Regions from separate parts of the Chryseobacterium sp. VD8 genome, predicted to be linked through region 2. Evidence: riboswitches for the same ligand, from Rfam matches in the RefSeq annotation. Region 2 holds a riboswitch; the other holds the start of a gene.

Region 1 (16,091 bases), on a different contig from region 2:
AGGAAAAGAAAGTTCACTTAAAGGAAAATCTGCGGTTCGCGGATATTGGAAGGCAGCGCTGGAAAAATATCCTGATCTTCACTTTGAGCTTATAAAATCTACGGAAGGAGTAGATTCTGTGGCTTTGTTTTACAAATCTATTATGGATAAACATGCAATGGAAGTGATGTTTTTTAATGAAGATGAAAAAATTAATAAAATGTATGCTCATTACGATTAATGAACAGCATTAGTGTATTACAAAATGAAAATTAATCTTACTCAAAATAAAAATTTAAAACTTTTTAAAATCATTTCGGAAGTTGCAGCCCGGAACAATCAGTCTGTATATATCGTCGGAGGTTATGTACGCGATCTTTTAATGAAAAGAAAAGCATCAACGGATATTGATTTTGTGACCGAACAAAGCGGTATTGAACTTGCCCAAAACGTCGGAAAGGAAATTGATCCGAAAATAAAAGTTTCTGTTTTCAAAACGTACGGAACGGCGATGATCAAATACAAAGATCTTGAGCTTGAATTTGTAGGCGCAAGAAAAGAAAGTTACACCGAAAACAGCCGTAAACCGGAAGTAGAGGGCGGAACCATTGAGGACGACCAGAAAAGAAGAGATTTTACGGTGAATGCAATGGCAATTTCGTTAAATCAGGATAATTTTGGTGAACTGATCGATCCTTTCAACGGAATAGATGATCTGGAAAAAGGAATTTTAAGAACGCCTTTAGAGCCCGCTCAAACCTATTCTGACGATCCGTTGAGAATGATGAGAGCCGTTCGTTTTGCCTCTACTTTAAATTTTAAAATTGAAGAAAATTCACTGGAAGCCATTAAGCAGGAAGCCGAAAGAATAAAAATTGTTTCGATGGAAAGAATAATGGTGGAATTTAATAAAATCATGCTTTCCAAAAAGCCATCTATTGGTCTGAAATTAATGGAACAGACAGGTTTAATGAAATTAATTATTCCTGAACTGATTGATCTGAAAGGAGTAGAAGAAGTGGAAGGACAAACCCATAAAGACAATTTTTACCATACTTTGGAAGTGGTAGACAATATTTCTGAAAACACGGAAAACCTGTGGCTTCGTTGGTCTGCATTGCTCCACGATATCGGAAAAGCACCGACCAAAAAATTTGTTGAAGGAACAGGATGGACGTTCCATGGACACGAGTTTTTAGGCTCAAAAATGGTAAAAACATTATTCCAGAGATTGAAACTGCCTTTAGGTCCGGATATGAAATATGTTCAGAAGATGGTAAAACTTTCGTCTCGACCGATTGCTCTGATTACCGATGATGCTTCGGATTCTGCGTTGCGAAGATTATTGTTTGATGCAGGAGAAAATATGGAAGATCTGTTTACCCTTTGTAAAGCCGATATTACGACCAAAAATTCTAAAAAGCAGGAGAAATTTAAGAAAAATTTTGAATATGTTGCTGTTAAGATTAAAGAAGTTGAAGAAAAAGATCAGGTAAGGAATTTCCAGCCGCCGATTTCAGGAGAAGAAATTATGGCAATGTTTAATCTGAAACCGGGTCGCGAAATCGGAATTTTAAAGGAAAAAGTAAAAGAAGCCATTCTGGAAGGCGAAATTGCAAATGACAGCGAGGAAGCGAGAACTTTTGTGATTGCGGAAGCGGAAAAGCTTGGATTGACACTTGCCTAAATGCTTTTCGGGACATTTGATTATAGTATTTTAGCTTTAATTTTCCTTATCAACATTCTTGTCTGGAAATTTAAAATAATTAAAAAACGCAACTGGATTTTATATCTGGTTGCGTTTTTATTTTTCGGATTTGTTATTCCGCTTTTATCTGTTGATTTTGAAATTGAAAAAGCGACAAAAGATCAGCCAATTGTTGATAATTTCACGCTTTTGTACACGTATTTCAGGTTTCCGGTTTGGTGGTTTATTGGGGTGGTGGAGACTTTTATTTTAAGGAATTTGATCACGAAAATAAAAGCATAATAAAATCCTAATAAAATGTTAATAAAATCTTAAAAAAGGTATTGGTTTTGTTGTTACATTTGCAGAAATGTTTTAATTCAATTGTAACCTATTTAAAATTTTATTGGTGAAAAATATCTTTTTAGTTGTCCCTCTTCTTTTCCTCATTCTTTCCTGTGAAAATAAGGTGGAAAAAGTTCATAATGCCTTTTACTATTGGAAAACAGATACGTATTCTGAAGTTTCTGTTCCCGAAAAAAATATGCTTGAACAGCAGAATGTCGAAAAGCTGTATGTAAAATATTTTGAAGTGGATTACACCGAAGCGATGGGAAGTTTTCCGATTTCAAAAACCAATGTAAGGTTATCATCTTACTGCGAAGAAAATTTACCGAAGAAATACACTGTTATCCCGACGGTTTACATTAAAAATATTGTATTTAAAAAAAGTTCGGAAAAGGATCTTGATAAACTGGCAGATAATGTAAACTTTCTCATCAATAAATTTACTAACGAGAAGTTTGACTCCATTGCTGTTAATGAAATTCAGATCGATTGTGACTGGACAGCTTCTACAAAAGACAGATATTTTTACTTTCTGAAAAAATTAAAGCCGATATCCCAAAAGGAAATTTCTGTTACCCTGAGATTGTATCCATACAAATATCCTGAAAAAATGGGAGTTCCGCCGGTTGATAAAGTTACTTTAATGTGCTATAATTTAATCAATCCTTTGGCGGATGATTCTAAAAATTCAATTTTAGATCTTAAAGAAATGGAAAGCTATCTCAATACGAAGAAAAAATATCCGCTGCATATGGATATTGCACTTCCGTTATATTCCTGGATGCAGTTGTATCAGAACAATCAGTTTAAAGGAGTTTTATATAACGGAAATGATCTGAAAAAAGTACTGAAAGAAACAAAACCGCTGTGGTACGAAGTAACAAAAGATACCGTGATTGATTATAAGGATTATCTGAGAGTAGGAGATAAGATCAAGTATGAAGAAATTACACCAGAACAAATCAATAAAGCTATTGCATTAATCAAGAAAAATATAAAGCTGGATAAAGAAATTACCGTATCGCTTTTTCATTTAGATGCCAATCAGTTAAATAACTACACCAATGAAGAGATCAGCCATTTTTATAGCGACTTTACTAAGTAATCTGTTTTTTGCGTGTGGATTTTATCCTTACGGCGATGATGTACGGTTTTATTTTCTTGATCCCGATAACTTTTCTTATCAGGAATATCGGTCTTTTTACTATTCATCTCTTTATTTTGGCTATAATAATGACGGTGAAGAACCTGAAATTAAAGATTCGCAGAATGAAGTTCTTTGGAGAAAATACTGTAAGAATAAAGTTTCAATAGATGAAATTAATTTTGCTCTGGAAAAATATGGTTTTTCGGATATCAATGAAAAAAGCAGCAACGCTTTTATAAAATATTTATATTCAGCTAAAGACAATGAAGCAATTAATTATCTGAAATTTGCCAAAAACTGTGAATTTTTCAATTCATGGCAGGAAGATCCGTGGGAAAGAAATGAAAATACAGCGGCTCAGAAGAGAACAGTTTTATTACATCAGGCTATTGCTTTAGCTTCCAAAACCAAAAATTCAGAGATCAGAAAAAGATATGCGTTTCTTGCGGTTCGTCTCGCTTTTTACAATGGGGATATGAAGTCTTTGGCGAAGACTTATGCTCAATATTTCTCTGTGGAAAAATCAAATGATATTATTGATACTTGGGCTTTACATTTTAAGGCAATCGAAGAGAAAAATCAGGTGCTTAAAAATATTTACTTTGCCAGAGTTTTTGCCAAATGTCCCGCAAAACGTTTTGTTTCATGGCAGGCTTTCGATCATAAATTATCAAAAGATGAGGTCTTACAATTGATAGATGATCCAAAAGATAAAGCGCGGGTTTTAATGATGTACAGCATCTACAATTCCGGTAAAAATATTGATAATCTTAAAGAAATTTATGCCTGCAATTCTAATTTTGACGGACTGGGTTTTTTGGTGTCACGCGAGATCAGTAAACTGGAAGACTGGATTTTTACACCTTATTATTCTTTGTTTGAGCCAGCCATTCCGGATTCCGGATATAGTTCTCAGTATGATCAGGAATATCAGTCGGTAAGAAATGTCTTTGGAAGAGTGGAAGCGGACAGAGAATATGCAAAAGAACTTTTAGAGTTTATCAATTCCGCAGATTTATCGAAGGTACAGAATCCCGATTTCTGGAAGTTTGCCAAAGCTGAACTTTTATTCATGACGAAAAATTACTCTGAAAGTCTGAAGCAAATCAGCAATCTGGAAAAAACGTTGCCGGCAGATTCTAAAATCCGGGAAAATGCAGAGCAGATCAAGGCGTTAAATCTTTTTGCAAATCAGACTTACGGAAAAGCTGTAATTCCTGATGCCGCAAAAGAAATTATCATTAAAAACAGAAAAAACGAACGGTTTATTTTTGCATTGGGAAGAGAACTGGAATATCTCGGAAATACGGATGATGCAGCACTTTTGTATGCTTCTCTAGATGAGAGGTTAAACAGTCTGGTTTATTTCAAATCGTTAAAAAGTGACCGTCATACTTACGGAGATTATTTTGTAGATTATTTTAATTATATGGATGCAGTCTATTCTCCTGAACAGGTGCAGAGTTTCATTAAAAAGACTGAAAAAGTAAATTCCGGAAACGATTTGTTTTTTAGTAATTTTAAAATGAAACAACAGTCGGTTAATAATCTGTACGATCTTCTGGGAACAAAATATATAAGACAGAATAAACTGAATTTAGCCTTACATATATTTAAAAAACTGGGTGCAGAATATTATGAAGCGCAGAATACACTTTGGGAGAACGATGGAAAAGACAGTTATTCTGCATCAGGTAAAATTTTTGATCAGAATCCTTTCTATCATCTAAAATATACTCCGGATTTTATTAAGGAAAGAGAAAAATTCAGAGTAACTAAATTATCTGTAACCCAAAAACTAATCGAATATCTCGGCAAAGCCAATAATCCACAGGGAAAAGACAGGGATTATTACTATTTTCTGGTTGCCAACTGTTATTACAACATGTCGCAGTATGGGAATGCGTGGATGATGAGAAGATACTTCGTAAGTTCGGCAGGAAACTTTTCTATCCGTGAAGATAATGAGGAATTTAATACGGCTGGTCTGGCAAAATTATACTACGGAAAAGCTATGGAAAATGCGAAAACTGAAAAATTCAAAGCGTTATGTCTCAGAATGCAGGGAAGGTGTGAAAATTATAATTATGATTTTAATGGTGAGGAAAATGCAGACAGTTTTTCCCGGTCCGATGACTATGAAGACAAAAGACTCGAAAAAAACAGATATTATCAGGATCTTAAAAATAAATATGCAGGACAGTATGAAGATATGATGAGCGGATGCGAATTTTTTGAGGATTACTTTAAGGCAAGGCGTTAAATAATTACGGCGGAGCTGAAAGCTCCGCCGTAATCTTTTACTTATTTCAAAAAAATTAATTCATATAAGCGGAATTAGATCCGATTCCTGTTACGAATTTTTTCAGAACTGTTCCCGAAGTATTGTATACCGTAACTTCTGATGGGGCTGTAAAATTCTTCACATCAGACGCAAAGATTTTCCCGTCTTTTACAGAGAAACCATACAGCGTAAAATATTGTCCTCCGTCTACAAAATTGATAAGAGGAGTAGAAGGTGCTGTTGTTGCATTCATATCCATTGTGTAAATCTTGTTGGAAGAGGTGAAATAGTATTTTCCGCCATCAATTTCAAGATTTCTTGCATTGGCGATGCCGGTTAAAGTTGTCGTTTTTGTAATGGTTCCTGCAGGAGAAATTTCATAAATGTAAGAATTAGATGTTCCTGAAGCAATTACGTACACATTGTTATTATAACTGATGGTTTTTTCAATTTCACCATTTGGAACAGCAACCGTGTTGATAATCTCATTGGTTGAAGTATTGATTCTTGTAAGCGTACTTCCGTAGCTGTAAGCAGCATTCTGCACAAATACCGTTCCTCCTGCTTCAACCACTCTTTCCGCTGTAGAAGTTGACGCGAAAGGAATTTTCTTTACAAAAGAAAGATCAGAAAGCTTGTAAACATTCACATATTTTGCTCCGTTATACTTATCGTTGGAAACATAAAGATTTCCGTTGCTGATCGTCATGTATCTCGGGTTATCCAGTTGTGCCGTAATTTCTCCGGTTTTTTTGAAATTATAACGGTTAACAACCTGTACTTTATTCGAATTATTCAGAAGCAGAAAAGCTCTGTCGTCACTGAATGTGATCGTCTGCAAAACATCACCCAGATTTTCGTTATTATTTTTCTTATAAATATCGTTTTCCAAAACAGAAAGATCTTTAGAAATAAAAGAAACACTAGCTGTAGGTGTTCCGAAGTTACCTTCATTCGCAATAAAATATCCGTTTTCATAATCACCTCGCGACGGCATTACATATTCATCATCACTACATGAAACATTAATCACAAGGATCAAAGCCAGTAAAAGCTGAAAAAGTCTGTTTAATTTCATAATATAATAATTGATTTAAAAATTTAAGTTGATGTAAAAACTGTAGTTTCTTTTAGGTAAAGGATAATAAGCCATCGTTTCATAGATTTCGTCGGTGATATTATTTACCCTTAATCCCAAAGTATACTTTTTGGCAACCGTTGCAGACAATCCTGCATTCAGGACGAAATATGGTTTTATAAGATAATCGTTATTCTCATCAGAAGTGGTAAAAGTCTTACCCGTAAACATTCCCTGAACATATAGATTCATAAATCGGTACTGATAATCTGCATTTCCGAAAACCTTATGAAGAGGAACATACATCAGTTGATTTTTCGTTTCAAGATCTACAGATCTCGTATAGCTGTATCCCGTGTTTATTTTTAAAGAATGTTCTTTCGAAAACTTGTGCTGAAACCCAATTTTAGACTCAAGACCATAAGATTCAACATTTCTTACGTTTCTTGGTGACCAATATCCCAGAGAAGTAGGAACCCACTGAATCATATCCTTTATTTTCATGTAATAAGGCGTGAGACTCAAAGTAAATTTTCCAGAAGTCAATTCGTGATTCATTTCAGTCTGCAAAGACGTTTCTGCCTTCAGATCCAAATTTCCGCCCGGATTCCAGTAAAGATCATTGAAGGAAGGGAATCTGAAATTCTTTGAAAAACTTGTCCCTAAACTGTACCAGTCAGAAACTTTCCATTTGCCTGAAAAAGAATAGAGTAAAGGCGATTCTATATTTTCAATAAAATCCTTCTTGATTCCGGCTTCCAGCCTCAGCTTTTGGGTAGGGAAATATCTCAACAATCCTGCAACAGAATAAATATTTCTTCTTACATTCTCAATTCCGGATTGATAGCCTTCTCCTTTATTGATCTGAAACTCCCCGATAACATTAACATTCAGTTTAGGCGTGATGAAATAATTGAAATCATCTTTAAAAATCAGATTTTTTCCCGTTCCGCCACTGGTTTTAGGAGCCTCAAAAACCCCGAAATACTGGAAATTTTCTTCCGTGTAAGCCGCTTTCAGGCTGTTTGAAATCGATTTTGAATTAATATCGTGGGTAAGAAGGCTTCGGAAAGTCTGCGCTGCATACTTCGTGCGGTTGCCGTTTTCCGTGAAGATCGGATAATTCTGTTCCGCATCATACAACTGGCTTTGCCACGAAATTTTCTGATTTCGGGCAATTTTATAGCTAAAACCTATGTTCGCTGTACCGTTAAAATATTTACCGTTTCGGTTGATATACTGCTTTTCAGGAACCTCATAATTATTTTGACTGATGAAATAATTTCCGGATGCCTTAAAACTGAAATCCGCATTGCTGAAAGAAGTTTTAAAATAATTCTGGAACGTCTCATAAGAAGCCACTTCACTATGTAAAGTTGCATGAAAACCCTCATTAAATTTCAGTTCATTGTTAAGGTGAATACTACCTCCGATCGCGCCGCTTCCATAAACCACACTTCCGCCGCCGGCTTTCACTTCAAGCGCATCATAACCGAAAATCGCGATATTATTAACATCTCCCTGTCCTAAAAGAACAGAATTGATGTTAATTCCATTCCACACAAAAGCAGTCTGCTGCGCCGTTGTTCCCCTGAAAGAAGGCGAAGAAACCGCACCGCGGCCATTTTCCTTAATATAAACAGGTGACTGAAAACGTAACGTTTCAGAAAGATTGGCGGAATTTTTTTCGATCTCTTTGGGAGTAATTGTAGTAACCGGATGAAAAAGTTTTACCTTATTCATCTGATTGTCAAAAACATAAACGGTGTCAATAGCTTTCTCCTGTGCGTAAAGAAAACAACCGTATGATGCAAAAAGCAGTACTAAAGATCTTTTTAAAGCCATTCCTATTTTACTTTTCCTCCGAAAGCAATGTTTTTAAGATTACATTTTGGCAGGTCTCCTGACTTTCGCTTTCTACACCTTCCCGTTTTCACAGTGGTTTATCGTAGAAATCTTATATGCGATTTACAGTTGCGGGGACAGTTTGGGATTTTCGCCCAATTCCCTTTTCATTCCAAATTAATGGAAACCAAAATTTTTGCAAAGATAACTTTTTTAATTTATTGACAAAAAAAATACCCATTAAGTATCTTTTTAATAAAACAATGATTTGTTGCATTACATACGAAAAACAATTTCAGGAGCTTTTTCCAGCTTTCGCTACTCGCTTTTTTTTGATTCGGCGGCGGCTTTTGCCGCCGCCGAATCAAAAAAAGAGCTCAGACATGCCGCTCAATCTGGGCTAGAAAAATAAAACCGCAGAAAATAAACAGTTTTATAAAATTCAGATTCTATTGAAAAATAAATAATTATTTTAAGTAAAAATTATTTAAAATGTATTAAAATCTTACTTTAAGTTTCTTTAAACTCATTTTAAATTTAGCCGCAAAAAAGACAAAAGACTTTATTGAATTTATTTAAAGTATTTCAAAAGTCTGCAAAGAGAAAAAATCTTTGATTTTTTAAACTTATGTGCTCTTTTTTCCCATTGAAGGACTAACCTTAAAAAACTAAAGTGTTTAAATCTTTTGCATCTTTTGTGGTAAAAAATTTAAGCAGGTTATTTAATTACTTTAAAATAAACATCATTAAAGAAGAAAATCATAGATTTTTAAAGACTATGTGTTCTTCTATTTTAAATACACATCATTCAAAATCTCATGTGATGAAAGAAAGTCCCTTCTTAAAAAACTTTCCCTTAAATAAAAATCCAAACAGAAGTAAAGAGTTTGTTTAAACTTGTTAAAATAAAAATATTCTTATTGAAAAAAACTAAGGTGAAAGGTTTGATAAAAGTTCTATTCTTTTAAGACGCAAGAAGAAAATTAAAGATTTTCCTTTATAATGCTGATGAAATTTTATCGCAGATAAAATCCTTGCGCCTTAAAGCATACTATCTTAAACAACTTTGCGCCCTTGCGAAAATCCAACCTGAATTCTTATTTACTATTATTTAAACATTTTAACTATAAAAAAGTACCGTCAAAATAAAACGGCAGAAGATCCTTAATAGAATGTACCTTCACCACCTCATCATTCAGATTAGAAAAATAAAGTTCAATATTTTCATTCTGCTTCGTTTCATATTCAATAATGCTCTGTCTGCACGATCCGCATGGCGGAATCGGCGGATTTTTCTCAGAAAACTCCTTCGGTCCGCCTACAATAAAGATTTTCTTTATTTTTTCAGACGGAAAATTTGCCCCGATCCAGAAAAGAGCAGTCCTTTCCGCGCAAAGTCCGGAAGGATATGCCGCATTCTCCTGATTGTTTCCGGTATAAATTTCTCCGTTTTCCAGAAGCACAGAACAGCCAACCAAAAAGTTAGAATAGGGAGCATAAGCGTTCTCGCGCGCTTCTTTTGCTTTTGCAAATAATTTTTTTTCTATATCGTTCAGTTCAGCGTTATTGTTGAAATATTCGTAACTGATATGAGTTTCTTTTTTCATATATTGTGGGTTTAAAAAAAGGGGGATAAATTTACTTCTTTTTCATGAAGTGGGCAATATTATCTCATTCTTTAAAATTTCAAAAAATCAGATCAAAAATGTTATACACTCCAATCAGATTCAGAAATGTTGAATTGAAAAACCGTTGGGTAATGTCTCCAATGTGTATGTATTCTTCCGAAAACGGATTAGCCAACGATTTCCATTTTGTACATTACGGAAGCAGAGCGCAGGGCGGAACCGGACTAATCATCCTTGAAGCAACGGGAGTAGAACCGCGCGGAAGAATTACCAACCATTGCATGGGAATCTGGAACGACGAACAGGCAGAAAAACTAAAGAAAATTGTAGAATTTGTACACCGGAATTCAGAAACCAAAATAGGCATTCAGCTTGCACATGCCGGAAGAAAAGGATCTACGTGGAACAATGTACAAATCCCGATAGAAGAAGGCTGGGAAACCATCGCACCAAGTCCGATTCCGTATCATCCTACTGAAAGAATTCCACATGTTTTAACCATCGAGGAAATCAAAGAACAGGTTGAGAATTTCAGACAGGCAGCGAGAAGATCTGTAGATGCAGGTTTCGATGTCATAGAAATTCACGCGGCACACGGTTATCTTATCCATCAGTTTTTATCACCGCTTTCTAATATCAGAACCGATGAATACGGCGGAAGTTTCGATAACAGAATACGGTTTTTAGTTGAAATCGTAGATGCTGTTAACGGAGAATTAAATGAAGACGTTGCCTTATTTGTAAGAATTTCCGGAACAGAATACGCAGAAAACGGCTGGGAAATAGAAGACAGTGCCGAACTTGCTAAAATCCTTAAAAACCATTCGGTAGATCTTGTTGATGTTTCCAGCGGAGGAAATATTCACGGAGTAAAAATTCCGGTTCACGACGGTTATCAGGTTCCGCTTGCGTCACAGGTGAAAAATGAGGCAGAAACAAAAACAGGAGCAGTAGGATTAATTGCGAGAGTCAATCAGGCGGAAGAAATTCTAGAGAAAGGAGAGGCAGATTTAATTTTCATCGCCAGAGAAAGCTTAAGAAATCCTTACATCGCCGTTCAGGGTTCCTTTGAAATGGATGAGTACTGCTTCTTTCCGCATCAGTATTTAAGAGCAAAAATTTCTAAATAATTTTTATATATTTGAGAATCATAACCCTGTATTGTAATGAAAATAGAAGACTTTATGCTGCCTTGTCCCATCAAGAAATTCTTTGGAATCGACTGTTTTGGGTGTGGAACGCAGAGAGCTATTGTCATGGTTTTTGAAGGCAGGTTTGGCGAAGCATTTCATATGTTTCCTGCGGTCTACACTTTATTGCTTTTTTTCGGAACGGTTTTCCTCAATTTTGTAGACAGAAAACGGAATTACAGTAATATTTTGGTTTTTCTTGCCATTATCAATGCCGTCATTATGGTTACTTCTTATTTTTATAAACATTTATACTTACCTATACATTAATCAATTAAATTATAACTATGGAACAACAAAAATTACCTAACGCAACGGCGGTATTAATCTTGGGAATTGTATCAATTGTCGGGTGTTGCTGTTACGGACTTCCGGGACTTATTGCAGGGATCATTGCATTGGTTCTGGCTAAAAAAGACGGAGAACTCTACAGAAAAAATCCGGCGGCTTATTCAAATTACGGACAATTGAATGCCGGAAAAATAATGGCAATCATCGGAATTGTATTAAGTATTTTATACGTAGTTTACGTTGTTGTCATGATTTCTACTCTAGGATGGGACGCTATGAAAGACCCGCAATTGATGCAGGAACGAATGAGAGAATTGATGGGACAGTAATTTTCTTATTAATTTAAAAATAAAAGCCTTCTTTCAACCGAAAGAAGGCTTTATTGTTCTTAAAAGAAAATTTATTTCACAATAAACTTCAATGAAGAAGCATCTAATTTTAGAATATAAATTCCCTGCTCCAGATTTTTAATTTTAATAGAATTTTTACCGTTTTTAAAAGGCTGATCGATTGTCTGCATTACTTTTCCGTGAAGATTGTATATCTCCGCTTTTTTTATATTCTGCGTTTCTCCTTTTACAAAAATTTCATTATTGGAAACAGGATTTGGCGAAACCTGTAATGTATTCTGATCTGAAATGGTTTCAGTAGAAAAACTTTGAACCTGCTTTGCCGTTCCCGAATAACAGGTCCAGCTTAGATCATCAATGGCAACTCTGTTGGTGGTAGAATTATTTTCTAAAGTTACCACCACATTCCCTGAAATATTAATATTGCTTATTGTGGTAGTTGCTGCACTGATGTTGTAAGGAATAGTTCCAACAGCCGTTCCGTTTACTTTAACGGTGAAAGTTCCGTTAGAACCTGTAAATTTCAGTTGAGTCGTTACAGTCAGTGATCCGATTCCATTCGCTGAACTGCTTGAAGTTAAAGCGCCGTCTCTTATTGTAATCGCTTTGTTGGAAATCGTCTGATCTGTTCTTGCATCCGTTGCTGTCCACGTAATGCCGTTGTTTGTCCATGTTCTCGCTAAATATCCTGTTGTACCTGCAGGAATATTTTCAAAATTTTCATAGACGCAATTCGTCGGAGGAGGAACCGCGTCCGTAGTTCCCGAAACGGTAGAGCTGTTGGCGGAAGAATTTCCTGCAGCATCTTTAGCAATCACATTAAAGGTATAAGTTGTGGAAGCATTTAATCCGAAAATGGTCGCAGAAGTTGCACTTACCGATGTTTTTAAACTTCCGTTCATGTAGACATCATATGAAGTAACACCAACATTATCTGCCGAAGCATTCCACGACAGCGAAATGCTGCTTGGCGAAGTTCCCGTAACCGCAAGACCGGTAACGGTAGAAGGAGCCTGTGTATCAATCGGAGCATTGGTTGTTCCTGAAACGGTAGAACTGTTCGGAGAAGAATTTCCTGCTGCATCTTTTGCTACAATATAAAAAGGATAAGTAGTGGAAGGACTTAATCCGGAAATAGTTGCAGAAGTGGAGCTTACTGTTGCCTGTAAATTTCCGTTCATATACACATTATACGATGTAACCCCGACATTATCGGTTGAAGCATTCCATGAAAGCGAAATGCTGCTTGAAGTAGTTCCGGAAACACTAAGCCCTGTCACGGTTGTCGGAGCCTGTGTATCAGCGGGAGCCCAGATCTGGTTTACATAATTCGGATTATCGATGAAAGGATTTCTGTTTCCCTGATAAGCATAGGTAGCATTGTTCCGGTTGATTTCCGCCTGAGAAACAGGATCCTGATTGTGCCAAGCCAACAGAACATTAAGTTCCCAGGTCTGCAACCCCGGAAAAGCAGAATTACCTAAAATATCTCCAGAAGAAAATGTAGCAAGCTTACTCTGATAGCGCGTTACAAAATAAAAAATCATACGCGCAACATCCCCTTTAAATTCATTAACAGGTTCAAAAACAATCCCTGAATATCCGGGTGAAGCAGAACTTCCAAGTTTAGAACCGTTAGACGATAGGGAAGTCGCAGTTCCTACGATTCCAAAAGGATAATCTGCCCTCATGGCATTTACTTTTCCGTCTGTTGCTCTGATGAAATTGATGTCGGAATACATCGGTGAAGCAGAATTAAATAAGCTCTGAGGAATAATATGCTCTCTGTTATAGCAGTTTCCTTCTTCTGTATACGTTCCGCATTGGTTGGTTACAGGAATAAAATTGTAAGGATCTGCACCGGTCGGATTTTCAGAATAAATATCCAGAATAGAACCGTCATTTTCATAATTCTTGTCAATATCGGTTATTTTAAAACCTGTCCAGAGTGCGTTATAGCCTTTGTCCTGATGACCATTCGTAATGATTGAACTCAGTGCTGTTTTCAGAGAAGCTCCGGAAAGTCCGTTTGCCGAATTGTAATATCCCGAAGGAGCCTGAGCATTTGCTAAAACTGAAGCAAAGCCCAAAATGAATAACTGTTTTTTCATGGTAAATTTTTAAGATCATAATATTACCATAAAATTTATGAATATAAAATTACATAATCGTTAATTTTTAATAAGATTCATACAAATAAAAGCCTTCTTTCAACAGAGAGAAGGCTTTTGTTATTTATTAAGCTAAATTTTATTTCACAATAAACTTCAATGAAGAAGCATCTAATTTTAAAATATAAATTCCCTGCTCCAGATTTTTAATTTTAATAGAATTTCTACTGTTTTTAAAAGGCTGATCAATGGTCTGTATTACTTTTCCGTGAAGATTATAGATCTCCGCTTTCTTAATATTCTGCGTTTCCCCTTTTACAAAAATTTCATTATTGGAAACAGGATTTGGCGAAATCTGTAATGCATTCTGGTCAGAATTTGATGCTAAAGAAATACTTGGAGCCTGTCTTGCCGTTCCCGAATAACAGGTCCAGCTAAGATTATCAATAGCAACTCTGTTGGTGGTAGAATTGTTTTCTAAAGTTATAACAACGTTCCCCGAAACATTAATATTGCTGATAGTGGTGGTTATTGCAGAGGTATTGTAAGGTACGGTTCCTACCGATGTTCCGTTTACTTTAACAGTGAAGTTGTCATTAGAACCGGTAAATTTCAGTTGAGTAGTTACCGTCAAAGATCCGATTCCGTTGGCTGAACTGCTTGATGTTAATGCGCCGTCTCTAATTGTGATTGCTTTGGTGGAGATCGTCTGATCTGTTCTGGAATCTGTTGCCGTCCATGTAATACCATTATTTGTCCATGTTCTTGTTAAATAAGAAGCCGAACTTTCAGAAGGAATGGTCTCAAATGTTTCATTGCCGCAGCCTGATGAACTTGGCGGAGTAGAAGTTCCTCCCGAAGCAGAACCTGAACCCCAGATTTGATTTACATAATTTGGATTATCAATAAAAGGATTTCTGTTTCCCTGATAAGTGTAAGAAGCATTATTTCGGTTAATTTCCGCCTGAGAAACAGGATCCTGATTATGCCAAGCCAATAAAACATTCAATTCCCAAGTCTGCAAACCCGGAAAAGAAGAACTGCCCAACATATTTCCGGATGTAAACGTGGAGAGTTTGCTTTGGTATCTCGTAACAAAATAAAATACCATTCTTGCTACATCGCCTTTAAATTCATCAATAGGCTCGAACACTGTTCCCGAGAAACCTGAAGAAACAGAATTTCCAAGCTTAGAACCGTTTTTTGAAGTAAACGTTGCAGTTCCCACCTTTCCGAAAGGATAATTGGAACGCATTCCGTTTACTTTTCCGTCCGTAGCTCTGATAAAATGGATATCTGAAACCATAGGAGAGGCTTCATTAAAAAAGCTTTGAGGAATAATATGTTCACGGTTATAACAATTTCCTTCCACCGAATACGTTCCGCATTGGTTGGTAACCGGAGTAAATTTGTAAGGATCTGTACCCACAGGTTTTTCCGAATAAATATCCAGAATAGAACCGTCATTCTCATAATTCTTGTCGATGTCAGTGGTTTTGTACGCCGTCCAAAGTCCGTTGTAGCCTTTGTCCAGATGTCCATTCGTGATAATAGTGCTTAATGCCGTTTTTAATGAAGCTCCGGAAAGTCCGTTAGCAGAGTTGTAGTATCCCGAAGGAGCCTGAGCATTTGCTAAAACAGAAGCAAATACAATCATTAGTAATCGTTTTTTCATGTCAAGATTTTAGACTTTAAGATTACTATAAATTTATCAATAAAAAATTACGGAATTGTTAAATTTAATTATGCATAGAATTGTATACGGTGTTAAATCTTTACTTTTTATTGAGAATAAACTTGTTCTGAATATTTATTGCATACTTTTTTTGCGAAAAAAGATGACTTTTCAAAATTATTTTTGGCAGATATTTTGTGTTATTCTTTAAAAATCACCATTATGAATCACAAAATAAAAATCGCACTGGCATTAATTACTGGGGGAACGTTGGTTTATCTTAGCCGAAAGCTGAAAAACTCAAAGAACGAAACAAGAACTTTTACCGGAGAAGACGGCAAAGTCTATCAGAAGGATGAAACTTATTTAACCACAGATGGTAAAATGTACAAAAACGGAAAAGAAGTCCATTTCAAAACCGCTGAAATTTCAGAAAAATCTGTAAACCGAAATTTCCGGAATGAAAGGATTCAGAAAA
Region 2 (16,496 bases):
AAGAGATATCTACATCAGTTGTGAAACGGGAAAGGTTATCGGTTTGCTGGGAAGAAACGGTACGGGAAAATCTACTCTTTTAAAAATTATTTTTGGAACAGAGAAAGGCGATTCTCAGTTTGTAAGAGTGGATGATAAAATTTTACAAAACCAAATGGACAGGAAAGGAAGGATTGCTTATTTACCTCAATACTCATTTCTGCCGAAAGGTATTAAAATAAAAAACCTGATCTCCCTTTTCTGTACTAAAGAAAACGCGGATCAGCTTTTTAAATCAGATCTGCTAAAACCTTTTTTGAATACAACTCCACGAAACCTTTCAGGCGGCGAGAAAAAAATTGTTGAGGTTATTTTAATGGTCTATTCCGATTCGAAATTTGTTCTTCTGGATGAACCTTTTAACGCTTTATCACCGAAAATGATTTCTGAAATTCAAAAATTGATCAAAGAACAGTCTCAGCAGAAGGGATTTATTATTTCAGATCACCGTTATCAGGAGGTTTTGGATATTTCAGATGAAATTTATCTGCTTTCTGATACGTATCTGAAGCAGATTAAAGATTTTAAAGAATTGCAGCAGTATAATTATCTTCCGAAGAATATTTAATTTATATATTTGAACTTTCAAAAAAATTTTCATGATGGTTTCCGGAAAAAAAGCTTTTTATCTTTCAGTGTTCAGTATTTTTTCTTTTGCTTTTGCGAAGGGACAGAATAAAGTGCCTTTCGGCGTGGTAAAAGCAGAGGAAGGTTATGCCATGGTGCGTGTCCATAAAGACGATTACCGAAAAATAATTGACAAGATCCGTATGAAAACCGGAGATGTTTTTATTTACGAAAAACCTGCACCGGGAGAAACAGAATGGATCTGGATAAAATATCCTGAAAAAGAAGACACCGAAAAACCTTTCGTAAGATACGACAGCATCACCAAGGAAGGAATGGTGAATAAAAACCGTATTGTTTTCGTTGATAATTTACCAAAATTTACGCCTTCTAAATCGAAAAACGGAAAGTCTCTGATTTTTACTGATGATACCAATCCTAAAATTCCCGGAAACCAGAGAACAAAAGTTATCATTGATGTTTATCCTTCTTATGCACAAATCAAAAAGCAGGAAAAAGATTCTAACGGAAACATTATTAAAATAGACAAGGTAAAAGCCTGGGGCGTAGGAAAAGAATTGCCGGAAGGTTTAATGGAAATAAAATCTGTACGCGTTCAGCAACCCGGAAGAGGTTCTGTTTTTGTAAGAGATGCCATTAAAAATATGTTTCAGCCTTCCATGGATTTTGAAAATGTGGGCGTAACCGCTATCGATAACGATCATATTTTTCTTTATATGATCAACGGTTCGGGCGAAAACCGCTATACAACGATCTGGACAATCAAGCAGGGAAAAGCTGAAAGCCAGATCATTTATAAAACTCCTGAATAATTCATCAATAATCATTATTTTTGTCATCGAAAAGTGTGACTTTAGATTTTATAAGCTTATCACTTTTCAGGAAACTGGTTTTGCTTAACTGCAGATTAAAAGGGAATCGTGTGAAAATCACGAACTGTCGCGCAACTGTAAGTAACGGAATTCTTTATTAAAAATCCACTGTGCAAAGTCATGGGAAGGAAATAAAGAGGTTACAAGTCAGGAGACCTGCCTTTTTCTTAACAACAAAAAACTTTCGCGATTTGAAGTTTATTGATCTAATGGATACTCAGAGATTTCTGTCTCTGCTTTTTCTGTTGTTCCGATATTTTCATTTCGCTTTAATAATAATGATATATGACTACAGAAGAAAGAATTGAAGCATCCGAAACCCGAATTTTTAAAGCGGTTTTCCCGAACACAACCAATCATTACGATACTCTTTTCGGAGGTACGGCGATGCAGCTAATGGATGAAGTGGCTTTTATTGCAGCAACAAGATTTGCAAGAAAACGCGTGGTAACCGTAAGCAGCGATAAAATTGATTTTAAAAGATCTATTCCCGCAGGAACGATTGTGGAATTAATCGGAAAAGTTGTCCATGTAGGAAAAACAAGCATGAAAGTAAATGTAGAAATTTTTACGGAACAGATGTATTCTTATGAAAGGGAAAGAGCGATTGTAGGAGATTTTACTTTTGTAGCGATTGATGAATTTAAGAAGCCAATTCAAATATTATAAAAAGGCTCCGGCGACCTTCGGTCGCCGGAAACCAATATTTTCAAAATGTTCTTTAAAGCGGTTTCGGCGGGCTTTGCCCGCCGAAACCTTTATTTCAATACCTTTTCGGTTTCAAGATTTTTAATTAACAACACCTGAAAAGCTTCTCCCAGTTCATCGGAAGCCCTTACAATGGCATGTTCCAGCATATTTCTGATTTGTTTTTCCGTGACTCCGGCTTCTGTCCAGCTCTTTCCTGAAGTGTGGGAATTTAAGATAAAAGGCATAATGCGGTCAATTGCGCAGGCAAAAACAGCATCGGGAGTCTGCTCTTCTTCAAATTCCAGCCAAAGGTTAAAAAATTCAGAGCGCAGCGGTTCATCCAAAATTCCGAAGATCTTCTGAGCCGAAACTTTCTCTCTTTCAAATTTTCCGACCATGGCAGCTTCATCAAATATAAAAGTATCCCCTGCTTCAATTTCAACCAAATCGTGAATCGACAGCATTCTGATCACTCTCAAAAGATCAATATCGGCTCTGTTTTTCGCATAAGGAAACAGAATCTGAGCCAGAATGATAATCTGCCACGAATGTTCTGCTGTGTTTTCCCTTCTGGAATCATCTGCATTATAATTTCTTCGCTGTACATTTTTCAGGGCATCAACAGCCAGAATAAAATCGATTTCCTTTTGTATCTTCATATTTATTTTGTTTAGAATTTCATCATCCATTTTTACGGGATTGATGATAAAAAAGCAGTACAAAAATAAGACTTTTGACTGTAAACCTATTTTAATTCACAGATTAGTATTACATTTATTTAAATATTATGTATGACGCCAAATTACAATTATCCTGCAGAAATCAAAGGAAAACGAAAACTGTATTCTCTTTTTTACGGAGTAAATAATCCCTTGGAAGTAATCAGTGGAAATCATGCCATTGCAGGAGATACTTATTACCTTAAAGCTACTTTAACGAATAAGAATTTTATCTTTTCTCAGGATAAGGAATTCATCGAATATATTTTAAAACAAAACCAGAAAAATTATTTTAAATCTGATATCCAGTCCGTTACTTTAAGAAAATATCTCGGGAAAGGACTGCTTACCAACAATGGAAAAGACTGGCTGAAACAAAGGAGACTTATACAGCCCGGTTTTAGTAAAGCTAAAATTGCTGAACTTATCTCTATCATGAACGAAGAAATAAATAAAGCTTTTACGCCTTTTCCTGATGAGCCTGAAATTGATCTGCATGATTTTTTCCACACCCTTACTTTTAATATTGTTGCAAAAACACTTTTCAGTTCGGATATTGATGAAGAAAGCGTAAAAGAACTTGGGAAAATTATTACAGAAGTTCAGGAAGTTTTTGCCAAAGAAGTAAGAATACCTTTCTATTCACAATTCTTGAAAAGTATCGGTGTCATCGATAAAATGATAAAGAAAAGTACTGAAGCCAAAAATATTATTCAGAGTGTTCTGGATAAACGCAGAAATTCGAAGGAAGAAAAAAATGATTTGCTGGATATGCTTATTCAGGCGAGATATGAAGACACGCAGCTTCCGATGTCTGATGAACAGCTTATTGATGAAATGCTCATTCTTTTCATTGCAGGACACGAAACGACAGCCAATGCATTAAGCTTTATCTTTTTTGAGATCAGTCAAAACCCTGAAGCTGAACAAAAGCTGAAGGCTGAAATTGTCGCAGAAGGAGTAAACGCTTTCGGGACAGAAAGCTTAATGAAAAAATCTTATACCACAAATATTATCAAAGAAGCAATGCGGCTGCATTCTCCGGCATGGGCAATCGACAGACAGGCTTTAGAAGATGATCATTTTAAAAATTATTCATGGCAAAAAGGGACTTTCATTATTCTTTACATCAGCGGACTTCATAGGAATCCAGAATATTGGAACAGCCCGAATTCTTTTATTCCGGAACGTTTTGATGATGAAAATGCTAAAAATTTCGCTTATTATCCTTTCGGAGCGGGACCGAGACTCTGCATCGGAGAACACTTTGCCATGATGGAAATGGCACTTATCGTCCGTAGATTCTATAAAAGCTACACTTTTAGATCATATCATAAAGAATTACAGAAAAAAGCTTTGGTTACCTTAAGAACAGTGAGCTTAAAAGGTAAAATTATTAAAAATTTAACCTGAATTTGCTAAAATTCATATTTCTAAAATTTTCCAGTAAAAAATAATTAAACTGATTATCAATTAGTTAAATATTTTATTTGAATTTTTTCACTACTTTGTATTGCATAATACCATTTTATTTACATATCTTTGTAATGTAAAATCGAAACAGGTACAACTAGCTAGGTCCCGGGTTTCGAAAATTATACAACTAATTAACAAAACTTATTAAAGATGAATACTGAAAATACCAAAGCGCAAATGCGAAAAGGAATTCTGGAATTCTGTATTTTAAGTCTCATCAATCATCGTGAAATGTACGTTTCCGACTTAATAGATGAACTGAAAAAAGGAAAACTGGATGTCGTAGAAGGAACACTATACCCTCTTTTAACAAGATTAAAAAACGGTGAGTTCCTTTCATACAGATGGGAAGAATCTACGGGAGGACCACCCAGAAAATATTACCAGATTACAGAAAAAGGTAAATTATTTTTAGATGAACTTCAAAATACCTGGAACGAATTAACCAATTCAGTCAACCAAATCACTCAAAAAAATTAAAAACAAAGCTATGAACAAGACACTCTCAATAGGACTCGCAGGTTTTTCTTTTACCATAGAAGAACACGCATACATAAAACTTAGCGATTACCTGAATGCTCTGAGAAGCTCTCTGGACGCTTCGGAAGCAGATGAGGTAATGCATGACATAGAAATCAGAATGGTAGAAATCTTCAAAGATTCTATGGCAAAACGTGAAGTAATTAACGACTCGGATGTAGAAAGAGTAATTGCACAGATCGGAAGCCCTGAAAAAATCGAAGAGCAGGAAGAAGCATATTATTCTGAGAAAAATACAAAGAAAACAGGAACTTCCGGAACCGGATATTCTGATAAAAAACAGTTGTTCCGCGATCCTGAAAGACAAAAAATTGCCGGTGTTTGCGCAGGTTTAGCACATTATGTAGGAATGGACATCACTGCGATGAGAGCGATCTGGCTTGGTGTTTTCATCTTGGGAATCTTCACGGCAGCCGTTTCTTCAACCTTGGTTTTCTTACTTTACGTTATTCTTTGGGCAGTTTTGCCAAAAGCAGAAACCGCAGCAGATTTCCTGAAAATGAAGGGAAAGCCTATGAACTTCGACAATCTTAAGAATGAGTCTAATAAATTGGTACAGTTTGCCAATGAATCTACTCAGAGGGTCGGAGAAATCTATATCGAAAACAAACCCTACATCAACAACGCCGGAAGCGGACTTTGGAATGTACTACGGTATATTTTAGGCGGTATTTTCGGGTTTATGTCTTTGTCTTGTCTCATCGGAGTATTTGTAGTATTCGGTTTTATGGGAGCAGACAGCGATTTCCCGCCGGTAAGCCAGATGAATTTTTATTTTGATAACGATAATATGAAATACATTCTTATGGCACTGATTACTTTAGGAAGTTTATTGCCTGCGATGTTATTCGGATTATTAAGCATCAAATTAATTTCTCCTAAAACAAAACTGAGAAATACAGGCTGGGTAATCGGAGCATTGTTCCTTGCACTGATCACTTTAGGAACTTACTTCGGATTCAGCATGGCAAAAAGAGAAATGTTCCTGAAAGGTCATAAGGAAGATACGGAAGAAATTGCGATCAACACACAATCCGACAGTATTTATGTAGATTTCAAACAGGTTTCTATTCCTCAAAACTTTAAAGGATATGATGATGACCTTTATTCAGACAAAGTTTCCGTATACGAAAGAGACTGGATGCATGTGGATGTAACGAGAAAAGCAGACATCAAAACACCTTATTTAATCATTAAAAAAGAAGCTAAAGGATACAATCTTCCATTAAATGTAAGCGTTCCTGTAGAAGTGGTGAATAACAGAATTGTTCTTCCGAACTACATCAAATACCCTTACGAACACCGTTTCAGAGATTACAGCATAGATTATGAACTGGTACTTCCTTTAAAAACCGTAGTGATCCCTGTGAAAAAAGACGGAATCAGCTTCGACGGAGATCTTAACGCAGACGGAATTAATGATGACGATCAGGAAAGAGACGAAGACGGAAAAATTAAAATCGAAAAAAATAAAATTACCGTAAATGGTTCTACGATTGAATACAATTCTGATGATGAAGACAGCATTATCGTTAACGGAAAAAAAGTTCCGAGCAATAAGGCAGATCAGGTAATCGATTCCATGAAAAGCAGCATCAAAAAGATGAAAGGAGCCAACATCGACTTCAAAGTGGATAAAGATAAAAACGAAATTTCCATACAAACCAAATAACTAAACTGCAGAGAGTGGCAGAAGGTGTGAATGAATAACACAACCGTTTGAAATTCACACTCTTCTTCTCTCACTGAAAACGAAAAAATATAAAGATTTTGTTCGCTGTTTCAATAAAAATCTTTACATTTGTGTAGTAAAAAATTAAAACCAAAACACTCAATAAAAATTCAATAATCATGGTACAACTGGCACTAGAAATTGTAATGAAAATTGTTGATTTAATCAGCAGTCTGTTTTAAGAGCGATAATATTTCAATATATTTGTAAAGTATAACCACTTTGGTTATACTTTTTTGTTTTTAATCTAAACTATATGAGAAAGCTGATCGGCAAACTGCTGCTAAAATTAATGGGCTGGAAAGTCGTTCTTCAGGGCGACGAAAACGTTCTGAACAGATGTATTCTTGTAGTTGCGCCTCACACGCACAACATGGAATATATTTTAGGAAACCTATCCTACTGGTCTCTGAAAAAACCATTAAAAATTATCATCAAAGATGCACACACCAAAGCATGGTACGGAAGCGTGGTAAAAGGTCTGGGCGGAATCGGGATCGACAGAAGCCAGAAAAATGATCTGGTGAATTTCGTAGCCAAACAGTTTGAAAAAGACGATTTCAGTCTGGTCATCACTCCCGAAGGAACAAGAAGCTGGGTTCCGAAATGGAGAAAAGGTTTCTACCACATGGCTTTAGCGGCTAAAGTCCCTATCGTTCTCGCGGCAGGAGATTTTAAAAGAAAAATCATTTATCTTGGTTATACCATTCCCTACGAAAGAATTGCATCTGCACCGTTTACCGAAATTATGCAGGAAATTCAGGATTACTACATAAAAAATGATATAGTACCTAAAATCCCGGAAAACTGGAACCCGAATATCATGGGAAATGATTCTGAGGCTAAAGGTTAGGAGATGGAAGCTAGATGCTGGAAGATGAAAGTTAGATGCTAGATATTATCAAAATTACTCATTACCAATTACTTATTACTCATTAAAATATGTATATAAAAGATAAAAGCAAGAAAGAAATATTAGAATTCATCAACAACTGGGGCGGAGAAACGTTTGCCAAAACTCTGGATATTAAGTTTACAGATATTGATGTTGAAAATGAAACACTGACTGCAACAATGCCTGTTTCACCAAAAATTCATCAGCCATTCGGAATTATGCACGGTGGCGCAAGCTGCGTTTTGGCAGAAACCATGGGTTCCAGCCTGTCTAATATTTTTATTGATGGTACAAAATATTTCGGAGTGGGAACCAACATCAACTCCAACCATTTAAGAAGTAAAAAAGACGGAATCGTAACAGCCGTTGCAAGATTTATCCGAAAAGGAAAAACGATGCACGTTTCGGAAATAGAGATCCGCGATGAAAAAGGTCAGCTCATCAATCATACCACGATGACAAACAATATCATCAACCGATAAGATTTAATTTTCACTAAAAGATACCAAGCTCAAAAAAAATTTGAGCTTTTTTTATTTTCTTACTGCAACCTTTTATTTTTTCTGCATCTTATAAGAAAATAATAACCATGAAAACTTTAAATTTATTTTTATTGACCTTATTCATTTATATAAAGATTTAACTTTATCTTGAAAAGGTCTAAATTTTATGTGATGGTCCGTAATTGGTCATAATTGAAAATCTTTGAGTTCTTTGCTGAGTGAATAGTTTATGCTGAGCTTGTCGAAGCACCTTTGCAAACTTAAAAACGGTTGGCATATAAAAGAATCTTAGCGATCCTTTGCGTAAAAATTAAGCAATTATGATTAATAACAGAAAATCAAAAAATTTTAATAAAACTTCCGGTAAATAATAACTTACTATTTGTCGCGAATTAAATTATGAAGCAAAACAGCAACTTCAACTGGCAGAAAATTTATCTCGATTATTCCCCGAAACTTCTGGGAATATGCAGAAGATATATCGATGATATTTACACGGCAGAAGACATCGTGCAGGACAGTTTCATTACCGCAATTCAGAAAAACGATCAGCTGAATGATGAAAAAGCTCTGTTTGCATGGCTGAAAAAAATTGTGGTAAACAATGCGTTGCAACACATCCGCAAACACAGCAAAGATACTTTTGTAACCACAGAACCTTCGGAAATCCCAGATACCTATTCAGAAATGGACCATCATTTATCAGAAGAAAAAAACGTTTTCGTTTACGACTTCACCAGTGAAGAACTGCTGTCTTCCATCGACAGTCTTCCATCCCATCATAAATCCGTTTTCAATCTTTATTTTATTGAAAATCATTCTCATGCAGAAATTTCCGGTTTATTGGGAATTACCGTAAACACCTCAAAATCCCACCTTTTGAGAGCGAAAAAATCGGTTCAGAATTATCTGATGAAGAATTTCGTCAATCAAAATACACCGAAGAAAAAAATGGCGCAACTGCTTGTTGTTTTCGGACTTGGAGGATTGCTTTGGGCGCAGACTTTTAAAAGTAAATTTGCAGATTTTACCATTCAGCCATCAAAAAAATTGCAGATTCCTTCCGATCTTAAAATTAATAACACTGCATTTTCATCATCCAATACGAGTCTGAAAAAGAAAACAGTTATTGGAGGAACATTTTTGGTCATCATCATTCTGTCTGTTTTTTTCTTAAATCCGAAGAATTCTTTTTTCTCAACGAATCAGAATTCAGCTTTACCAATTCTTACAGATAATAATGAAACAGTAGGTAAAAAGACAAAAAACCACTTCGTAAATACCAATTCTGATTCAAAAGAAAAATCAGACAATAATGCTGTAAATCAGTCAGCAACAAATATAATTGAAGAGAAAAACACTGCTAAAACAGAAATAAGAGGAGATGAAACAGGATTGAAAAGCAGACCGGTTTTAAAAAAAACGGCTGCAAAAGACACCATTGAAGAAGCTCCGCAGAAAGTAATTGTCGTGAAAAAAATCATTAAAAGAGACACCGTATTTATTGAAAAATAAATTGAAAACCAGAATATGTCCTTCCAAAAAATAATACTCCTTTTTCTCATCCCCTGTGTCAACTTTTCGTTTGCACAGAAAATCAGGAAAAAGAAAATAGATACGGTTTACGTTTACGAAAAAGTAGTCGTTTATGATACCGTATATCTCATGAAGCCTTTAAAATTCAGGCTGAATGATGTTGTGATGAAAACACCAACCGTTCAGGAAACGAAATTTGTGACGGATGTATACAAACAGGAAATCGACAAACAGAGGGCTTCAAGAAGAGCAAGATTGCGAAAACCGGCGACCTTTCAGTACGGAATTGAAGGCGGATTTGGCATAAAAAGTGCAAACTGGGCTTTAGAAAACAAACCGCAGTTCGGAGGAAATATCGGAATCTGGGCTTCCAAAAGTTTCTTCGATTCTCAGTTTTTAGTCTGGCTTTCTGCCAATGTGTACCACTGGAGTTCATCCTTCGATCTCGATGCCAACAAAGAAGACACCTTTCTGAACGGATATTATTTTACCGAAAATAATCAGCCGCTTCTATTTCAGAAGTTTAATAATGAACATTTTGAGTTTGCACTTCAGCTTAAACTGATGTATAACTGGAAAAACTTCCGTCCGTTTGCAGGAATTCTGCTAAATAATCAGACTTATAAAATGCAGTTTATGACTCCTGAAAATGGCGCTTTAACCAAACTGGAGGATTTTAAAAGCACACAGACCAATCTTGGATTTTCTGCGGGTCTTCAATATAGATTTTTAAGGCGTTTCATCATTTCTGCGGAATATCAGCATTATAGCATCAAAAATATTTCCTTAAAAAATCCTGACTTTGATTTTGAGATTTTTAAGACTAATAATACCTTTGCAGAAAGAAAAATCAATGTTGGAATTTCTTATATTATTTCCCGACTCTGATTTTCTAAAAAGCTTCAAACAATGATTTATTTCAAATTTCCATTCGACGAAAAACTGTATTCCACAGATGAAAATTCCGGCGAAAACCCTATCCGTTTTTATTCTTTTGATGGATTGGAACGATTGGATTTTGGAGGAAAAATTATTGAATTAAACCCTGAAAATTTTAATCAGACAGCAATTTCAAGTGATATTTTACCTGAGGATAAAAGCGGATTTGTTACCGAAACAAAGGAAGAATATTTAAAAAATCTTGAAAAAGTAATTGCGGTTATCAAAGAACATCAGCTTCCGAAACTGGTCTATTCAAGAAGAAAAATTTTCACAGATTTTGAAGAAATTGATTTAAAAGAAAGCTTTAATCATCTTTGTCAATCCTATCCGAATGCATTCCGATATATTTTTATCGATGACGAAAATTCATGGATGGGTGCTTTCTCGGAAGTTTTAGGAAAATTCAGTAAAAGAACGCACGAATTTGAAACGATGAGTCTGGCAGGAACACTTCCCGTTTCTGAAAACTGGTCGGAAAAGGAAATTGAGGAACAGAAACCTGTAACGTCCTACATCAGAAATATTTTAAATCAGTATTCTGAAAACGTCACGGAGTCTGAAACCTACGATCATATTTCGGGAAACATCAAGCATCTTAGAACCGATTTTAAAGCCAAAATTAAACCTGAAAACTTAGATCAGATTATTCAGGAATTACACCCCACTCCTGCTGTTTGCGGAATTCCGAAAGATTTTTGTAAAGAAGAAATTCAGAAGATTGAAAAATTTCCAAGAGAATTTTACGCCGGATATATTAAAATTGAGACTGATGAAACGGTACAGTATTTTGTTAATCTTCGCTGTTCAAAACTGTATAAAAATGCAGTTCATTTGTTTGTAGGCGGCGGAATTACCGCACAAAGCAATCCCGAAAAAGAATGGACAGAAACTGAACTGAAATCGGAAGCAGTTCTGAAAAATGTGGTGATTTTAAAATAATAGACTTCTTTAAATTTTTATTTGACCGAAAAAAGGCAAAAGATTCAACATTTTGTTTAAAGTAAAATGCCAGAAAACTCTATAGAGTTTTATCTATGTAGAAATCATATTCGAAAAATGTTCGGCGTTCCGTAGGAACGCTATCTTTAGAAAATGTATCGTATCATAGATATCAATCCTACGGATTGATTAATAGATTTATTCTTATTTCTACACAGATTCTGCTCCTAAAGGAGCAAAACTCTTTAGTTTAGATTTTTATTATTTGAGAGCTAAAATTCAACAAGAAACAGAAATAAAAAAGCCTCCTTCAGACTGAAAGAGGCTTTATATAAAATTGTAATTCAATTATTTTCTTACTCCGATCTTGCTCCATGTATTCATTACAAAAAGCAAAATAAGACCTATTGCCGCTGAAGCTATTGAGAAAACAAACTTCAGGTTATCCTCAGACAAAATATCCGATTGCCAGTCTAAAGCATAAAGATTAATTGCGATAAACACGATGAACAGTACCAAAAATACTTTATAAAACTTCTGCATAACTCTTAAAAATTAATGTAATTCTGCACCAGCTGCGCAAAATTCGCGGTGAATAATTTAATTGAAATCGCCAACAGGATAATTCCGAAAACTTTCGGTAAAATGGCAAGTGTCGCATCGCCCATTTTCTTCTCCAGCCACGTTGCAGATTTCAGCACCAAATATACGAAAATTGTGTTGAGAATAATTCCAAAAATAATGTTAATGTCATGAAACTCGGCTTTCAGAGAAAGCGTTGTCGTTAAGGTTCCTGCTCCTGCAACCAGCGGAAATGCGATGGGAACGATGGATGCAGCCTTTGCTTCAGACGTTTTGTTGATCTCAATTCCAAGAATCATTTCCAGGGCTATGATAAAAATCACAAAAGCTCCCGCAATTGCGAATGAATTAACATCCACACCAATAAATTTCAGAATTTTGTTTCCCACGAAAAGAAAAACAAGCATAATGGCTCCTGCGGTAATGGATGCTTTTTCAGCTTCAATCTGCCCGAATTTCTGCTGTAAACTTACCACAATCGGGATAGAACCAATGATATCAATCACTGCAAAAAGAACCATAAAACAGGTAATAATCTCTTTTATCGAAAAATCATTAAATATTTCCATTTCCTTGCAATTAATAATTTCGCAAAAATATGAAAATAAATTGATTATTTGCTAATCTTAGAATACAAATTAACGATGGAGGATAAAAGTTCGTCCATTCCTTCCGAAGATTTTATCGGAGCATATTTTTCAACCTGTACTCTCTGAATAAGATTCCTGTATTCTTCGGCAATTGACGAGCCTTTTTCTTTTTCCAGCAAATCTGTTAAATGATCAGCAGGATTTCCAGAATATTGATTTTTCACTTCCTGATCAAGCTCGTCAAAGGTTTGAAAAAACTTCTGATAATCTTCATTATCTTTAAGATTTTCCAAATAGCCAAAATAATCGTTGATGTCGGTTTTAAACTTTTCACGGATTTCATTTTCCGTTTCAGCAACTGAACCTAAAGGCATCGGAGCCTGAATTTCTTTAGACAATCTGTTTTTCTTCTGCCATGTTTTAAACAGAAGATACATTCCGAATAAGGAAAGCAAAATAGCAATATTGATAAAAAGAACGTTCCAGTGGAATTTCTTTTTTTCTTTTACTTTAAATGAAGTTGTTTTTAAAACAGGCGTATTTACCGTTTCTAAAAAAGTATTGGTGTACTCATTCACTTTTTCAACCGCTGTACGGGATTCAAGAATCTGATCATGAGAAAAAGCATTTACCGCTAAAGACTGCTGTCCAAGATCTACATACTCTTTGCTGGAAGGATCGAAAAAGGCAAACTGTTCTGTTTTAATATTAATTTCTCCCGCTTTTTTAGGAATTACAAGATAATTGGCTAATACCTCTCCTTTCATTCCTTCCGTTCCTACCGTTACGCGTGAAATGATCTTAGGAGCGAAAACTTCATAATCCGGAGATTGCGCAATTTTAGGAAGCTCCATGCTTTTAAGATTCCCTTCTCCGCTTACTTTTACCAGAACATTCATCGGTTTTTTTACTTCAACTTTTTCTTTTGAAGTATTAACAACGGTTACATTAAAATTCCCGACTGCATTCTTAAAACATTCCGGAGAACCTTCAGGAAGTTTTTTAACATTGATCTTTACTTTATTCGAAACGAGCTTGTTTTTGTTAGCATAAGAATTCAGCGAAGCCGAAACACCCGGAATATCTACATAACCCGCTTCATTCGGGAAAACCATAAACACAGCAAGAATCTGCGACGCCATATTTCCTGCATCGGAAGGATCAATCTCAGACTTGGTAAAACTTACCGGAAAAACATCCAGATTTTCCTGCTCAGGAAGATGAATGTTTCTTACTCTTCTGAAGTTATCCATGTTTTTTGAATACACTTTCAGAACAGCAATAGTAGGCTGATCCTGATACACTTCACGGTCATCAATCTCCATATTGAGATACACGTCTTTTGAAGCATTATTTGCAGCAACCGGTTTCTTTTCTACATCTTTAATAAAAATGTCAAAAGGTTCGGTTTTATAAATTTTATTATTGATGGTAATCAGGAAAGATCCGATCTTTACTTTTCCTTTCTGTTTGGGTTCAAGAGCTAATCTTGTAATAGATTGGGAAATTACGGTATTGGTTTCAGGATCTACATAACCGTTACTGGCAGAACCGCTTCCTATGATATTAAATTTTGACAAGTCCGGTGAACGTAATGGCGTTTGCTGATTATACTCACCACCATTCATTTCAAGGACAATATTCAGATTTACTATTTCCTTACCGTTATACGTTGTTTTATCGGGAGTTACAGAAAGATTTACCTGTCCGTAAGAAATTACGGAAGACATTAAAAGTAATATGTAAATAATTCTGTTCTGCATCACCAATCTTTCTCGTTGCTCTCGGGCATCGAATAAGAATTTTTATTCAAAATTCTTCTGGCGGTTTCTTTTTCCTTATCGCTTACTTTGTTGAGTATTTGATTTTCGAGACCTTTAGGGATTTTGCCTTCATTATTCTGGTTACGGTTGGGATCATTTCCCTGTCCGTCTCCTTTATTCTGCTGACCTTGTCCCTGATCCTGCTTTTGATCTTTTCCTTTTTGATCATCATTTTGCTGTTGGTCTTTACCACCGCCTCCTTTACCGGAGTTATTTTGCTGTTGTTTTTTCTGCTGGTTTTCTTTATCCTTCAGCTTGGCAATCTCGTAATTTTTTCTTGTTACTTCGCTGTACGGATTTTGTTTCAGGGACTGTCTGTAAAATTCCGCTGCCTTTTCAGGCTTGTTCATCTGCATATAGGTATTCCCCAAATTATGAAGAGCAGCTGCTTTATCCGGAAGCGTCTGAGAAAGCTTCTGAGCCGTCTCGAATTCTGCTTTTGCTTCTTCGTATTTTTTGCTTTTATATAATGCGTTTCCTAAATTGTAGTGCGCTGTAAAATCTTTGCTGTTGGTTCTGATTGCTTCCAGATACTTTACAGACGCGCCATCATAATCTTTACCGTTGAATTTTTCATTGCCTTCATAGACTAAAGTCCTGTAATTTTTCTGCCCGAAAAGATTTCCCGGAAAGACGAAAGCAATTATAAACGATAAAAAAATGATTTTAGTATTCATTATGTGCAAAATTATTCCTTTAAATGTTAATAAACAGTGTCTTATTTGTTAAAATTGGGTTAAAGTAATAGTCTGGTTATGATAAAATGTATTCGATTATCAAATATTAAAATCTCTTTTGGGATTGAATAAATAAATCAGAAAGAAGAAAAATAAAGAAACTGCCAGAAAATACTGGTAATAATGATTCGCATTTTGTGATTTCACCATGGTTTCGGATGATCCTGTTTTCTTTTTCAGAGCGTCTAAAATTCTGTCCGGAGTTTCATTGATGTTATTTCCGTCAATATAGCTTCCTCCGGTTGCATCAGCCATTTTTTTCAGCGCTTCCGTCTGTCTTTTCGAGATAACGGTCTGTCCATTGATATCACTTTTATATCCCATTAACTGTCCGAAAACATATTCCGGAACCGGAGCACCTTCTTCGGTACCGATTCCGACGGAAGTAATCATAATCCCCTCTTTTTTAGCCAGTCGTATCGCTGCATCATCATTTCCTTCGTTATCTTCACCGTCACTCAGTAAAACAACTTTTCGACCGTCTTTGCTTACGTTTTTAAATTTTTCAGCCGCGATTTTCATTCCGTTCAGAAAATCTGTTCCCTGAATCTGCATGGAGTTTGTTTCAATTCCGCTGATATAGGTTTCTGCTGAATTATAATCTGTGGTTAAAGGCATAATGGAAGTTGCCTGTCCGGCAAAAATTACCATTCCTACTTTATCACTTTTCATTTTCTGCATCGTCTGAAGCATCAGATTTTTTGCTTCCGTTAAACGACTTGGACTGATATCTTCCGCATTCATCGAATTGGAAACATCCAGCATGAAAATGACATTGTTTAATTTCTGACTGGATTTCACTTCTTCTGAACCGCTTAATAAATCGATAATCGAAAATATTAAAAACAGGGTTCCCAAAAGATAGAGCGCCGGAAAAAACTTCGTAAAACCTGATTTTTTCTCGAATAACTGCTCATGAAACTGGCTGTCTGCAAAAATTTCTCTTTTCTTTTTTTTCCATTTCAGAAAACGGATTAAAAAGGAAGCTAACAGCGGCAAAAGCAACAGCAATAATAAAAACCAATAATTTCCTAAATACCAATCCATTAACTTAAAATTTTATAAAAAACCCATCTCAGTAAAGCGTCTAAAAACAGCATACCCAAAGCAATCCACAGGAAAATTTTAAAATATTCCTGATAATTAAAAAGCTTCGCCACCTTTACATCAGATTTTTCCAGTTGGTTAATTTCGTCATACACTTCTTCAAGACTTGTATTTGATGTGGCTCTGAAATATTTTCCGCCCGTCATTTGTGCGACTTCTTTTAAAACAGGCTCATCAATTTTCACC

What was found. Region 2 has a riboswitch for cobalamin ahead of WFK35_RS03180 (acyl-CoA thioesterase). Riboswitches for the same ligand answer to the same signal wherever they lie in the genome.
Region 1: it holds a riboswitch for cobalamin, as region 2 does, so the genes downstream of both, WFK35_RS09895 (TonB-dependent receptor plug domain-containing protein) here and WFK35_RS03180 (acyl-CoA thioesterase) in region 2, are expected to answer to the same signal.

The regions. Positions count from the first base shown of each region.
Region 1 covers NZ_JBBCQL010000069.1:68-16,158, reverse strand. Annotated here, with positions in the region: gene WFK35_RS09925 (nuclear transport factor 2 family protein) at 1-220, shown strand, start outside; gene WFK35_RS09920 (CCA tRNA nucleotidyltransferase) at 245-1,666, shown strand; gene WFK35_RS09915 (hypothetical protein) at 1,667-1,969, shown strand; gene WFK35_RS09910 (hypothetical protein) at 2,076-3,119, shown strand; gene WFK35_RS09905 (hypothetical protein) at 3,079-5,424, shown strand; gene WFK35_RS09900 (YncE family protein) at 5,480-6,523, opposite strand; gene WFK35_RS09895 (TonB-dependent receptor plug domain-containing protein) at 6,539-8,368, opposite strand; cobalamin riboswitch at 8,400-8,575, opposite strand; gene cdd (cytidine deaminase) at 9,493-9,975, opposite strand; gene WFK35_RS09885 (NADH:flavin oxidoreductase/NADH oxidase) at 10,074-11,126, shown strand; gene WFK35_RS09880 (DUF2752 domain-containing protein) at 11,163-11,456, shown strand; gene WFK35_RS09875 (CCC motif membrane protein) at 11,474-11,806, shown strand; gene WFK35_RS09870 (endonuclease) at 11,878-13,938, opposite strand; gene WFK35_RS09865 (endonuclease) at 14,078-15,613, opposite strand; gene WFK35_RS09860 (hypothetical protein) at 15,836-16,091, shown strand, end outside.
Region 2 covers NZ_JBBCQL010000015.1:2,911-19,406, forward strand. Annotated here, with positions in the region: gene WFK35_RS03170 (ATP-binding cassette domain-containing protein) at 1-607, shown strand, start outside; gene WFK35_RS03175 (hypothetical protein) at 639-1,439, shown strand; cobalamin riboswitch at 1,498-1,677, shown strand; gene WFK35_RS03180 (acyl-CoA thioesterase) at 1,785-2,168, shown strand; gene WFK35_RS03185 (HD domain-containing protein) at 2,258-2,848, opposite strand; gene WFK35_RS03190 (cytochrome P450) at 2,981-4,321, shown strand; gene WFK35_RS03195 (PadR family transcriptional regulator) at 4,535-4,864, shown strand; gene WFK35_RS03200 (PspC domain-containing protein) at 4,875-6,596, shown strand; gene WFK35_RS03205 (1-acyl-sn-glycerol-3-phosphate acyltransferase) at 6,913-7,509, shown strand; gene WFK35_RS03210 (PaaI family thioesterase) at 7,599-8,033, shown strand; gene WFK35_RS03215 (RNA polymerase sigma factor) at 8,454-9,569, shown strand; gene WFK35_RS03220 (outer membrane beta-barrel protein) at 9,585-10,478, shown strand; gene WFK35_RS03225 (chorismate-binding protein) at 10,500-11,471, shown strand; gene WFK35_RS03230 (hypothetical protein) at 11,820-12,014, opposite strand; gene WFK35_RS03235 (MarC family protein) at 12,020-12,622, opposite strand; gene WFK35_RS03240 (BatD family protein) at 12,667-14,406, opposite strand; gene WFK35_RS03245 (tetratricopeptide repeat protein) at 14,406-15,143, opposite strand; gene WFK35_RS03250 (vWA domain-containing protein) at 15,243-16,250, opposite strand; gene WFK35_RS03255 (vWA domain-containing protein) at 16,250-16,496, opposite strand, start outside.